Hahella chejuensis KCTC 2396: one gene and its partner. The protein of the gene in region 1 interacts with the protein of each later gene in a pairwise test. Links are inferred from orthologs where the notes say so. Each region holds a gene or a part of one and is shown on either strand. Other genes may lie near its edges. The genes, in order: mrdA and HCH_RS26875.

Evidence for each region.
Region 2: the proteins of mrdA (region 1) and HCH_RS26875 interact in binary tests that used the Escherichia coli proteins (3 or more experiments, as listed by UniProt). The link is inferred for Hahella chejuensis KCTC 2396 from one-to-one orthologs.

What each region holds. Positions count from the first base shown.
Region 1 is NC_007645.1:5,960,716-5,963,938, forward strand. What follows is about bases 246-3,143. They hold mrdA (penicillin-binding protein 2), read right to left. Parts: upstream 2,679-3,143; coding sequence 813-2,678; downstream 246-812. Other genes in these bases: rodA (rod shape-determining protein RodA), read right to left, coding at 246-714; rlmH (23S rRNA (pseudouridine(1915)-N(3))-methyltransferase RlmH), read right to left, coding at 2,962-3,143. In the rest of the region: more of rodA, read right to left, coding at 1-245; more of rlmH, read right to left, coding at 3,144-3,223. UniProt on the Escherichia coli protein: Catalyzes cross-linking of the peptidoglycan cell wall. Responsible for the determination of the rod shape of the cell. Is probably required for lateral peptidoglycan synthesis and maintenance of the correct diameter during lateral and centripetal growth.
Region 2 is NC_007645.1:6,109,100-6,112,464, forward strand. Bases 144-3,183 are described here. They hold HCH_RS26875 (penicillin-binding protein 1A), read left to right. Parts: upstream 144-477; coding sequence 478-2,889; downstream 2,890-3,183. Other genes in these bases: HCH_RS26870 (pilus assembly protein PilM), read right to left, coding at 144-300; HCH_RS26880 (malic enzyme-like NAD(P)-binding protein), read right to left, coding at 2,947-3,183. In the rest of the region: more of HCH_RS26870, read right to left, coding at 1-143; more of HCH_RS26880, read right to left, coding at 3,184-3,365. UniProt on the Escherichia coli protein: Cell wall formation. Synthesis of cross-linked peptidoglycan from the lipid intermediates.

The DNA of each region.
Region 1 (3,223 bases):
GCGCAGAGGGTCCGATTCGGGGTCAAGGAACGTTAACACCCGCTGCTTTTGATAGTCGTGCATGACGAAAAACCACATCGCCGGCGCCAGCGCCGCAACGCCAGCAAGACAGCCGAGAATCCACCGCAACCCAAGCCCCGAGAATAACAACACGAAGACGCCGGAGGCGGCGATCAGAATGGCCGTTCCCAAGTCAGGCTGTTTGGCGATCAAGGCGGCGGGCACAAAGATAATGATCAGCGTCCCGATAATATGCTTAAAGGAAGGAGGCAGGATACGGTCCGACAGATACCAGGCCACCATCATCGGCACCGCCAGTTTCATGAATTCAGATGGCTGCACCCGTACGCCGACGCCTGGAATCTTCAGCCAGCGTTGAGCGCCTTTGGCGTCGCTGCCGACCACCAGTACCGCCACCAGGCCGGCCAAACCAAGGAAAAACACCCACGGAGCCCAACGCCTGAACACCTGCGGATCAAATCTCGCCAGCACCAGCATCAAGGCGGAAGCGATGCCGAAGTGAATGCCTTGCCTGGCCACATCGGACATACTTTTCTCACTGCCGCTGTAAAGCACGAACAAGCCGCCAAACACCAGAATCAGCAGCAAAGTGAATAGCGGAACGTCGATGTGAAGAACGCTGGCGAGCGTGCGAGGGCGACTGAAATGCGCCTCACCGCCGGGTAACTGCCTTACGAAATCGCTGCTTTTCATATCCCAAGTATCGATCTGCGTCACCCGACTCTGGTCGGGACGAATGTTTATAGTAATAGTCGCAACGGGGCTCGCCCGCGCATCAATACAAATCTAGTTCAGGGCGAAGCCGCCTGCATCCGCCCCGGTTCCAGTTCGGGTCCAACCAAATGGGCGTCAAACATTTTGCGCGCCACCGGCGCAGCCGCACCGCTGCCTCCGCCCCCGTTTTCAACCAATACCGCCACTGCGATTTTGGGGTTATCCACTGGCGCAAAGCCGACAAAAAGAGCGTGGTCACGATGACGTTCAGCGATGGCTTCCGCGTCATACACGGCATTCTGTTTGATGCCGATTACCTGCGCCGTCCCGGTTTTTCCCGCCATTTTGTAGGGTGAGTCCTTACCGCTGGAGCGGGCTGTGCCATGACGCCCATGCATAACGCCTTCCATCGCCTTGATCACATAGTTCCAATACCACTCCTGCTTGAGCGTGACGTCAGGCGGCGATTCAATATCCGTCACTTCACTTTCATTCAGTGTCTTGATCAAACGAGGACGCACCCACTTGCCTCGATTAGCCAGAACCGCCGTGGCGGTGGCCAACTGCATGGGGGTGGAAAGCATGAAGCCCTGACCGATGCCCATATTCAAGGAGTCGCCCGGGAACCAGGGAAGTCGCCGCGCCGCGCGCTTCCACTCTCGTGAGGGTAAGATGCCATCCTGAGCTTCGTCGATGTCGTAAACCGTCTGCTCACCGAAGCCGAACTGCGCCATATAGGCGTACATGTTATCGACCCCCATACGGAAAGCCATATCGTAGAAGAAAACGTCACACGATTGCTCAATGGAGGCATTGAGATCCACCCAGCCATGGCCGGAGCGCTTCCAATCGCGATACTTGCGGTCATCGTTTTTAAGCTGATACCACCCCGGATCCCATATCCGGGTATTAACGTTGATGGTTTCCGTATCCAATCCCGCCAGACCCAGAAACGGTTTGACGGTGGAGCCGGGCGGATATTGCCCCCGCAGCGCGCGGTTAAAAAGAGGAATGTCAGGTGAATCCTGCAATGCTTTATAGGTCGCGGAGTCGATGCCGGTGACAAACAGGTTGGGATCAAAACTGGGCGTACTGACCAGCGCAAGTATCCCGCCGGTGGAAGGCTCTATCGCCACGACCGCGCCCCGTCTGCCATCCAGCGCCTCTATGGCGGCGCGCTGCAGATTGACATCCAGGTACAAGGAAATATCGGAGCCAGGGGTTGGCGCAGCACGATCCAGAACTCTTAAAACCCGCCCCCGCGCGTCAGTTTCCACTGTCTGATAGCCAACGGAGCCATGCAGCAGGCTTTCATAATGACGCTCCACGCCAAGTTTGCCGTAATACTGCGTGCCGCTGTAATTGGCGGGGTCGACCTGCTTCAACTCCCGCTCGCTGATGCGGCCGACATATCCCAGCACATGAGCCAGGGTGTCGCCCAGCGGATAGTAGCGGATCAACTCAGCCTCGACTTCAACGCCCGCAAGTCGGTGTCGGTTCACGGCGATGCGAGCGATCTCCTCTTCCGTCAGCCTTGACTTCAATGTCACCGATTCGTATGGACGCCTACGCTGCCCCATCCGCTTGCGAAACGACTCAACGTCATCTTCTGTAATCTCAAGAATGTCTTGTAGTTCCGCGATTGTGGCTTCCAGATCTTGCGTTCTTTCTTTCACCAATGTGAGGGAAAACGTAGGCTGATTATCCGCCAGCAACACGCCATTGCGATCATAGATCAAGCCACGAGTGGGCGTGATGGATTGCAACTGCATGCGGTTACGGTCAGAAAGGGTCTTGTAGACTTCGTGTTGGCTGATTTGCAGGTAGTAATAGCGCGCAAACAGCGCAAGGCTCAAGGCGATCACTCCCAGTGCAGCCCAAATGGCCCGTTGGAAAAAAATGCGTTGCTCGCGGAAGTGGTCTTTCAGCTCTCGGGAAGCCATGGCTCTTTGTGGTCAATACCGTCAGTTGCTGGTTATGTCAGGCTCCGCCGGTAGATATTATTCTGGTCGCGGACGCAGGCGCTATTATCTTAGTCCTATCTATCCGAGGACGGTACTTACTATCTTTCCATTATTCCCATACTTACCTCCTTTTCTCCTTTAATTCGGGAAACGACTCAGTCAATCTTCAATTTGGAGCCGCCCTCAATCAGGGCCGGGGCCGTCTGTGCGGCCCGCCCGCTTGGTCTCCCCGCCTTGATCAGGCCTGACGCCGGTATATTGATTATTCCCGGTGGTAAGGATGTCCTTGCAATATGGTCCAGGCTCGATAAAGCTGCTCCGCGAGCAGCACTCGAACCAACGGATGCGGCAGCGTCAACGGCGACAGCGACCATTGTTGATTCGCTCTCGCTCGACACGCATCGCTCAGCCCGTCCGGTCCTCCCACCAGCAAAGCGACATCCTGCCCGGACATGCGCCAGCGCTCCATTTGTTGCGACAATTGGGGAGTGGACCATGACTTGCCTTCGACTTCCAATGCGACG
Region 2 (3,365 bases), 150 kb from region 1 along the record:
CTCTCGAATTGAAGAGCTCATCTGAATAACTTTTGTAATAACCGCAGAACCTGCGACTGCAACCGCCGCATGCTTGGTGCTGACCCGCGCTTTGCTGACAACTCTCGAGATCACTTCACCTACAGCTTCGGCATCATTGATATTCTTCTCAACGACTGCGTTCGGCGGCAAAGGCTCCACGGCGTAACTATCCACTCGATATCGACTGCCCTGCTGACTGAGTTCAATCAGCTTGACCGATGTAGAACTGATATCAAGCCCTAAGACCGGCTGTTTTTTCTTTCCAAATAGTCCAAACACAAAGTTGCCTTCTTATCGCACTACGGTTAAAAGGTTAAAGTCTGCTCTGAAAGCATAGCCAACATTCGAAGATTACTAAAATCTCCAGCGCAAAAAGCGTATAATCTGACTGTGTTATCCAAACCTAAAGAAATTTCTTAAATAATAGACATAGATTGTAAAGATGTCAGGAAAAACATGCGAAATTTTGTGAGGCTCTTACGATTTTTAAGTTGGATGTTCGCGGCGGGCCTCGCCGCCGGTATCGTTATTGCATCCAGCTTCTATCTTTTCTTATCGCCCAACTTGCCGGATGTGGAGCAACTAAGGTCCGTCCAACTCCAGACCCCACTGCGAATATATACCCGCGACCAGCAACTGTTAGGCGAATTTGGCGAAAAGCGAAGAACGCCCGTTTCCTACAACCAAATCCCTACAAACCTTGTCAACGCCTTCCTTGCCGCGGAAGACTCCGCTTTCTTCGAGCACCAAGGCGTAAATGTAAAGAGCTTGGCGCGCGCATCTTTGCAGCTTGCCAGTACTGGCCGCATTCAGTCCGGCGGCAGCACGATTACAATGCAAGTCGCAAAAAACTTCTTCCTCAGTCAGGAACGCACTTTCGACCGAAAATTCAATGAGATACTTTTGGCTTTAAAGATTGAGCGCGAACTTGAAAAACCGGAAATCCTTGAACTTTACCTAAACAAAATCTATCTAGGGAATAGGGCATATGGCATAGAAGCCGCAGCAAATGCTTATTATGGGAAGAGCATCAAAGAACTGACGCTTGCTCAGGCGGCAATGATCGCCGGCCTTCCTAAAGCCCCGTCAAAATACAACCCTATCGCATCACCAGATCGGGCGCTGATTCGCAGAAACTGGATACTAGGCCGTATGCAGGAGCTTGGTATGATTACTCCAGAACAGCAGGCCGAAGCCCGCAAGGCGCCAGTCACTGCCAGCTATCATGGCGCACAACCCGAGGCGAACGCGCCTTACGTAGCGGAAATGGCTCGTCAGGAAATCGTCAATCGCTTTGGCGTAGACGCCTATACCGACGGCTACAATGTCATTCTGACAATCGACAGCAAATTACAGAAGGAAGCGGATGCCGCCTTAAAGCGGGGACTCGTCGAATACAGCGAACGCCATGGCTACAAAGGTCCCGCCGGACACATAGATGCGCCAGAGGGTGATGAAGCGCTTAATATTGTCGTAGAGCGCTTAAAAGAGTTCCCCTCTGTTGGAGCTCTCAAGCCTGCATGGGTCGTCGCCGTCACAGAGAAGAAAGCGACTCTCTTAATGTCCTCCGGCGACACCGCCACACTACTCTGGGAAGGTATGGCCTGGGCGCGCAAGTACGTCCATGTTAACGAACGCGGCGGTTCTCCCAAGAAAGCGGAGGATATATTCAAGCAGGGCGACGTCATTTATGTGAAACAGCATGATGACAAACTGTTCCTCAGCCAGATTCCCAAGGTTCAAGGCGCCGTAGTGTCACTTGCGCCAGGAGATGGCGCCATTTTGGCGCTGACTGGCGGCTTTGACTTCTTCTTGAGCAAATTCAACCGCGCCACTCAGGCATTGAGACAACCCGGCTCCAACTTCAAACCTTTTGTTTATCTGGCGGCCCTGGAGAATGGAGCCACCGCCTCGACAACAATAAATGACGCTCCCGTTGTTTTTGAAGACGCCAATCTTGAGGACTCATGGCGACCGCAAAACTCATCCCTGAACTTTAACGGCCCAATGAGGCTAAGAAAGGCGCTTTATCAGTCCCGCAACCTTGTTTCTATACGCTTGCTGCAAAAAGTCGGTATCGACACAACCGTCAAATTCCTCTCGCAAGTCGGATTTGAGGAAAGCCGAATCCCTCGCAACCTCTCACTTGCTTTAGGCTCGGTTGAATACACGCCAATGAATGTAGTGTCGGGCTACGCGGCCATCGCCAACGGCGGATACAAAGTAAGCCCCTACCTTATAGACAAAGTCATCGACTATAACGGCAAAGTTGTTTATCAAAGTAATCCTGCTGTGGCGTGCAGCCAATGTGACAGCAATCGCAGGAATTCTGACAGCAAGGACCAACCTCAGAGCAATATTGCCCCCCCAATTGCTGACCCGAGGTCGGTCTATATTTTAAATAGCATCTTGCAAGACGTTATCAAGCGAGGCACTGCAACTAAAGCCTTGTCTCTTGGCAGAAGCGACCTTGCAGGAAAAACTGGCACAACCAATGATCAGGTTGACGCCTGGTTCTCTGGCTACAACGCTAATATTGCGACGACTGTTTGGGTAGGCTTTGATCAGCCGTCAACGCTAGGTCGTCGAGAATACGGCAGCCGCGCCGCACTCCCCATATGGATCGACTTTATGGAAGACGCCCTCAAAGATACACCAGAAGCACAGCTCAAGCAGCCGCCCGGCATAGTCACGGTCAAGATTGACCCGAACACCGGCGAGCGCGCTGCGCCCGGACAGGATGACGCGATTTTTGAAATGTTTAAGGCAGAGACTGTGCCACAAGTGGTGCGTCAAGACTCCCCTACCTATGACGGAGGGAGCAGCGGCTCCAGCGATACGCCGCTAATGGAGATGATTTTTAATTAGCCCTCCTTCATCCCAAAAAAAGCCGCGCAATTGCGCGGCTTTTTTTGGCAGCTCAAATCACACGATTTTAATATCGTCGATTGAGTTCAATGGATAGTGCTCTGGATAAGGCAAACGAGCCACACCTGAGTCAACCGCGGCTCTGGCGACAGCCGCACACACTTCGGTCAACAGACGAACGTCCATCGGCTTGGGGATAATATAGTTCTTACCAAACTCAAACTTTTCGCCGCCATATGCGTCCACCACATCCTGCGGCACTGGCTGTTTAGCCAGTTCACGAATAGCGTTCACTGCCGCGACTTTCATCTCTTCATTAATGGCGGTTGCACGCACATCAAGGGCGCCGCGAAATATGAAAGGGAAACCCAGAACGTTGTTAACTTGGTTCGGGTAATCAGAACGCCCGGTAGCCATGATCAAATCGTCACGAGCCGCCAACGCCAGCTCAGGCTTGATTTCCGGATCAGGGTTGG